Linked DNA regions of Tunicatimonas pelagia. The protein of the gene in region 2 interacts with the protein of the main gene of each other region in a pairwise test. Links are inferred from orthologs where the notes say so. Each region holds a gene or a part of one and is shown on either strand. Other genes may lie near its edges. The genes, in order: abc-f and P0M28_RS13790.

Region 1 (3,269 bases), 1.2 Mb from region 2 along the record:
AGCATTAAACCATCGGTTATTCTGCCGGACTACTACGTAAATATCTTCCAGCGGATTAGGAATATCGACACTGCCGTAATCGACAAAAAATTCAATCTGATGGCTAGTTACTCGCTCAGTGACCCCGCTGGACTGTATTACCTCCGCGCCTACACCCATCATCTGGTCGTACACCATCAGCCGTTTAGTAAGCACTACATTGGCTTCGTTACCATCTTCGTAAACCGAAATAATGTAGTTGCCCGGCAATTTTACCCGAGGAACGGACATCCGGTATTGGGTATACGGCACTTTGGTGTTATAAGAAAATGCTTCGTTAGTAATAGGGAACTCGTTGTACTCAAAAAGAAAGTCTATGTTTGACAAATTAGATTTGCGCCAGTCAGCATTGCAGTGAATAAGTTTCGCCCGGTAGTCTGTGCTAATATTTTCACCTAATTCTAGAATATCGAAAGCTAACACTAACGGAGTAGGATCGCCAATACGAAGGGCTGACGACCACAGCACGCCATCGGGCAAAAGCAAGCGAATGGAGCGGGCATTAGAGCGAAAAGCTTGGTCGTAGAAAATTTGGTCGGGTGATGAAGCAGCGGTATTAGCAGCAGTGGAGTTGCCCGTAGGAGCTATCGGAACGCAGGCGGGAAGAGTAGATAGTATGAAAAAACTAAGACTGATAAAAAGTTGAGTAGTGTAGCGAATCATATCTGAGTAACGTAGGCTATGACTAATCGTTGTTCAACTTGGCTTCTATTTCCTCTACCTGCAATGCTAGGTTTTCCCACTGTTGGTTTGCTTCGCTTAGCTGCTGATCAACTTGCTCAAACTTCTCAGTTTCTTCTGCTAGGCGTTCTACATTACCAAACACCAACGGGTTGGCCAACTGCTGTTCTACTGCCTTTTTCTCTTTCTCTAGACTACCAATCGTTGTTTCAACCGTTTCCAGTTCTTGCTGCAACTTCTTTAAGTCTCGCTGAAGGTTACGCTGAACATCAGAAAGGCGCGACGAACTAGGTTCTTTTTTTGGTTTAGGCGCAGGCGGCTTCTTTTCTAGAACCGTGGGCTGACTCGCTTCCCGTTGAGATTGCCAGTAGCTGTATTCCTGATAGGTGCCCGGGTATTCTTTTACCTCCTTACTTTCAATGTACCAGATTTTGTTGGCTACTCGTGAGATAAAATGACGGTCGTGAGAGACAATTAAAAATGTACCCTGATACTGCTGTAACGCCTGCACCAAAATATTTACCGACTGAATATCGAGATGGTTAGTAGGCTCATCGAGTAGCAGAAAATTAGACTCACTAATGAGCGTACGAGCTAAAGCCACCCGTGATTTTTCCCCTCCCGAGAGCACCTTTATTTTTTTGAATACATCTTCGTCTAAAAACAGAAAGCAACCTAGCACATTACGAAGCTCCTGCTCGGTTTTTTCGCTTCCAGCCTGTTTGAGCTCTTCCAGAATCTCATTATCCAAGCTAAGTGCCTCTAGCTGATGTTGGGCGTAAAACGCCATTTCTACATTGTAGCCCCAGTCTCGTTCACCTTTAAACTCTTCGGTTCCGGCAACCATTCGCAAAAGCGTTGATTTGCCTTTTCCATTGGCACCAATAAGTGCAATTTTATCACCGCGCTCAATAGAGCAGTGGCTATTCTGGAGGATAGTTAGGTCACCGTAACGTTTAGTTGCATCTTTAATGGCTACTACCTGTCGTCCGGAGGGCTTATTGAAGGTAAATTTAAAGTTGACGGTAGCATTTTCATCCACTACGTCGCTCACCTTATCCATTCGGTCAAGCATTTTCACCCGAGATTGTACCTGCCTAGCCTTAGTGGCTTTGGAGCGAAATCGCTCAATAAAGCGTTCGGTTTGCTTAATTTTCTGTTGCTGATTCTCAAAGGCATTCTTTTGAATCTCCCGGCGTAGCTCCCGTTCTTCCAGATAGAAAGAGTAGTTACCAGCGTAAGTAGTTAACTGGGCATGAGATACTTCTACTGTAGTATCAATTGTATTATCCAAAAACTGCTGATCGTGAGATACAATGATAAACGCGCCTTCGTAAGAGCGTAGGTAATCTTCTACCCACTGAATCGATGGCAGATCCAGGTGGTTGGTCGGCTCATCTAGCATGAGTAATGATGGTTTTTCTAGCAGTAGCTTCGCCAACATTACCCGCATTCGCCAACCTCCTGAGAATTCCCGAAGCGGACGCCTTAGGTCGTTAGTGCTGAATCCAATTCCTTCTAAAATCTCTTCAGCCCGAGCTTGTAAAGTATAGCCTTCTAGTACTTCAAACTGCTCTTGTAAACGAGTAAGCTGGCTGACTAACTTATCTTCGTAGTCAGTTTCCATCTTTTTGAGCACCTTTTCTATTTTATGCTCAATCTCCAAAGCTTCCTCAAATGCCTGCATTGCCACATTCAGAATACTATCGTCAGACTGAAAAGAAAGTAAGTCTTGATTTAAGAAACCGATGGTACAATCATTCGCTTTGGTAATCTCACCTCCATCGGGTTGATACTCACCGTCAATTAAGCGCAGTAAGGTAGACTTTCCGGTTCCGTTCAAACCAATCAGTCCAATTTTGTCTTTGGGTTTAATGTGCAAGTTGGCTCCGTCGTACAGTGCCCTTCCTCCAATATGATACGATAAATTATTGATTGCCAGCATATCCGCAAAAATATAAAATTCATCAGATCAACATAACACCACTTAGGCAGAAAATATTTATAAATATTGGCTAGTAAGTTGAAAACATTATACTGCGCTAGGTAGTGAATCAGAACAGAGTAAATATGAGCTACGTTATCATATTTTTCACCTTCCCAGATTGGGAATATCGCTACTGTAATTTCCCATTCAGAGACACTTTCCCGAAAAGAAAGATTTTTCTTTTCTATGTAAGAAACTGATAATCAATATTTTACAAATAAATATGCTAAAAAAATTAGCCTAGCACTAATTATGCAATTATTGATATAGAAATATTGAAAAAATACTATTATGAATACTTTAGCTTCTTTCAAAATCACAGTTCTTTTACTAACTTTCGCTATCATTAGCATTACTAATACTGGTTTTGCGATTACTCCTAAAGCATCGGTTACCCTAGAAAATAGCATTCAGAACGAAAATGTAGCCCTTATCTGGAGCATTGATGAAGATGCAGAGGGGCAAATATTTGTGCAGCGAGCTGGCATAGATATGCAGTTTGAAACCATTGGTCAGTCTGAAGAAGTAAAAGACGGTCAGTTTGAGGATAAGCAACCGAAAG
Region 2 (3,604 bases):
CGGGCAATGCTGAAGATTCATCAGGAATTATTTCATCGGCAAAAAAGTAGTACACTCCCAGTACTCCCAGCGTGGGAACCAGCAGAGCCGATAGCTTTAGTAGGTACGCTCTTATTTTCAATTTATCCGTTATTTACAATTTCTAATTGAAATTATTATAAATTATCAGCATTCTATTAGCAGTTTTACAAAATGCGGTGAAAACTACGATTATTAAAATAATAATTCTTGAAAATTTTTATTATTTCCTACAAGGTCAGGAATATCTAAAAACTGTTTACTTATTCATATGGTTATTTTTTCTTTAGACTATTTTTTCTTCAACATTCATTCACAGAATATCTTAATAGCTGTTGGTTATCATACATCATCAATATCGACAAAAGAATCGTCGTAATTATCTGACATTCAATGATATTTGCATATGCAAATATGCGGTTTTTTCTCATCCTTTATATCTTCTATCTTTGACCAAATGAATTGACCCTATGGATAAATATTCGTACATCTCCAACGCGCACGCTAGCTACATTGACGAACTCTACCAGTCGTACCAACAAGACCCCGAGTCAGTAGATGAAAGCTGGCAGAAATTTTTTGAGGGTTTTAATTTTTCTCTGGAACGCTTCGGTAAAAATGGTGCTTCCTCTACTAATGGTACTGCTGTATCTCAGACTCCGGCTAATAAGGAGATTGGCGTAAAAAAACTAATTAGAAATTATCGCCGTCGGGGACACTTAGAGTCCGACACCAACCCAGTTCGTACTCGGCGCGATCGTCAGGCGCAACTTGGTATTGAGTACTACGGCCTTACTGAAGGTGACCTAAGTACTACCTTCGTGGCAGGTGAAGAAATAGGCATTGGCCCGGCCACGCTCCAAGAAATTATTGATACGCTTCGTAAGGCATACGTAAGCACCATTGGCTTTGAATATACCTACATTCGCGACCGGGAAGCAGTAGAATGGATGAAGAAACAAGCGGAGCAAACTCTGCTCACTCACTCTACTTCTGCCGAGGAGAAAAAGCGTACGCTTACGAAGCTTAACGAAGCGGTAGTCTTCGAAAACTTTTTGCATACCAAGTATCTCGGGCAAAAGCGATTTTCGCTGGAAGGAGGAGAAACGACCATTCCGGCACTAGACGGAATCATCAACCATGCTGCTGAATTTGGAGTAGAAGAAGTTGCTATCGGTATGGCTCACCGGGGGCGGCTAAATGTGCTTGCCAACATTATGGGTAAGACCTACGAGCAGATTTTTAATGAATTTGAGGGAGCGGCTGATCCGGATCAGTCGCACGGCGATGGCGATGTAAAGTATCACTTGGGGTACTCTAGCGACGTCACTACTCCCAGTGGAAAACACGTAAACTTAAAGCTAAACCCTAACCCTTCGCATTTGGAGGCGGTTGACCCGGTAGTAGAAGGGTTTGTTCGGGCAAAGGCCGATCGGCACTACGATAGTGACTATGACCGTATCTTACCCATCCTTATTCACGGTGATGCAGCCGTAGCTGGTCAAGGCATTGTGTATGAAGTAGCGCAAATGTCGCAACTGGAAGGATACTACACCGGAGGAACCATTCACTTTGTAATTAACAACCAAGTGGGTTTTACTACCGACTTTGACGATGCGCGTACCAGTGTTTACTGTACCGATGTAGCAAAGGTAATTGACAGTCCGGTAATGCACGTTAATGGCGATGATCCGGAAGCAGTATTATTCTGCGTGAAAACGGCGGTAGAGTTTCGGCAGAAATTTAACCGTGACGTGTTTATCGATATGGTATGCTACCGAAGGCACGGACACAACGAGAGCGATGAGCCTAAGTTTACCCAGCCATCGCTGTACAGCGTAATCTCTAAGCACCCTAACCCTCGCGAGGTGTACAACAAAAAACTGATTGAGCGGGGTGATGTAGATGCTGAGTTAGCTGAAAATATGGATAAAGAATTCCGCGGCCTGCTGCAAGATCGGCTTGATATGGTGAAGCAGCAACCATTGCCTTACACCTATCAGGCGGTAGAGCAAGAGTGGCGCGACTTACGAAGGGCTACGGCGGATGACTTTCACGAGTCGCCCTCAACCGGCATTTCTGCCGATGTAATCAACCAAGTAGCCGAAGCATTAACTACGCTGCCAGAAGGCTTTAAACCAATCCGCCAGATTGATAAGCAGTTTAAGCAGCGCAAAGAAATCTTCTTTAAGAAGAAAGAACTCAACTGGGCGGCAGCTGAGCTACTGGCTTATGGTTCTATTCTGGCCGAAGGAAAGATTGTACGTTTAGCCGGGCAAGACACCCAACGCGGTACATTTTCGCACCGCCACGCCGTAATTAACGATGCTGAAACCAACGAACCCTACAGCAGCTTAGACCATATTTCAGAAAATCAGGCTGACTTTCATATCTATAATTCGCTACTATCGGAGTACGGAGCACTGGGTTTTGAATTTGGGTACGCCATGACTAACCCCAACGCTTTGGTAATTTGGGAAGCCCAATTTGGTGATTTTGTCAATGGTGCTCAGGTGATGATTGACCAATTCATTACCACCTCCGAAACTAAGTGGCGAAGAATGACCGGTTTAGTCATGCTGCTGCCCCACGGCTACGAAGGCCAGGGTCCCGAGCATTCCAATGCGCGTCCCGAACGCTTCCTGCAACTCAGTGCTGACCTGAACATTGTGGTAGCCAATATCACTGAGCCGTCTAACTTCTTCCACGCATTACGCCGACAACTGGCTTGGCCGTTTCGTAAGCCACTTATCATTATGTCGCCTAAATCGTTGCTGCGTCACCCAAAAGTGGTATCACCGATAAAAGAATTTACCGAGGGCTCTTTCCGCGAAGTAATTGATGACCCTAACATCAAAACGCTGAAGTCCGTTAAAAAGGTGTTGGTCTGTACTGGTAAGGTTTACTACGATTTGCTGGAGCGTCAGGAACGTGAAAAGCGAAAAGACGTAGCCATTGTCCGGTTGGAGCAACTTCATCCGTTCCCAGAGAAGCAGTTTACCAAAGTGCTGATGCGTTACAAGAATGCTAAAGCGTACTGGGTGCAAGAAGAACCCGAAAATATGGGAGCATGGTCGTACTTATTACGTACGTATCGTCAAACTGAAATTGAACTAATATCTCGCAAGCCTAGCGCATCTCCGGCTACGGGCTACGGAAAGCTTCATACTAAAGAGCAAGAAGAAATTATTAACAAAGCATTCGCTTAGAAAACAAGTATTATGAGCCAGGAAATTAAAGTACCCACGGTAGGGGAGTCCATCACCGAGGTCACCATTGCCGAGTGGGTAAAGAATGATGGGGATTATGTGGAGATGGACGAAGTAATCGCCGAGTTAGAATCGGATAAGGCTACGTTTGAACTGAACGCGCCCCACGCCGGTACGCTTCAAACCAAAGCTAACGAAGGCGATACATTAGAGGTCGGAGCCATCATTTGCGAAATTGACCCCGACGGAAAATCTAACGGAAAATCCTCTGAGCCAAAAGAAGAGCAAAGCACCTCGGCTTCTGCCGAAGAGCCAGCTTCTGATAAAAGCGATAGCCCAAGTGCCACATCTTCTTCATCGGAAGCAAAAGCAACCGG

Evidence for each region.
Region 1: the proteins of P0M28_RS13790 (region 2) and abc-f interact in binary tests that used the Escherichia coli proteins (3 or more experiments, as listed by UniProt). The link is inferred for Tunicatimonas pelagia from one-to-one orthologs.

What each region holds. Positions count from the first base shown.
Region 1 is NZ_CP120683.1:4,397,535-4,400,803, reverse strand. The notes cover bases 196-3,134. They hold abc-f (ribosomal protection-like ABC-F family protein), read right to left. Parts: upstream 2,666-3,134; coding sequence 725-2,665; downstream 196-724. Other genes in these bases: P0M28_RS18900 (hypothetical protein), read left to right, coding at 2,999-3,134; P0M28_RS18910 (type IX secretion system plug protein), read right to left, coding at 196-702. Outside these bases: more of P0M28_RS18910, read right to left, coding at 1-195; more of P0M28_RS18900, read left to right, coding at 3,135-3,269. UniProt on the Escherichia coli protein: Genetic data indicate it may be involved in ribosome assembly or function.
Region 2 is NZ_CP120683.1:3,219,741-3,223,344, forward strand. The notes cover bases 154-3,427. They hold P0M28_RS13790 (2-oxoglutarate dehydrogenase E1 component), read left to right. Parts: upstream 154-488; coding sequence 489-3,227; downstream 3,228-3,427. Other genes in these bases: odhB (2-oxoglutarate dehydrogenase complex dihydrolipoyllysine-residue succinyltransferase), read left to right, coding at 3,240-3,427. Also shown: P0M28_RS13785 (peptidoglycan DD-metalloendopeptidase family protein), read right to left, coding at 1-121; more of odhB, read left to right, coding at 3,428-3,604. UniProt on the Escherichia coli protein: E1 component of the 2-oxoglutarate dehydrogenase (OGDH) complex which catalyzes the decarboxylation of 2-oxoglutarate, the first step in the conversion of 2-oxoglutarate to succinyl-CoA and CO(2).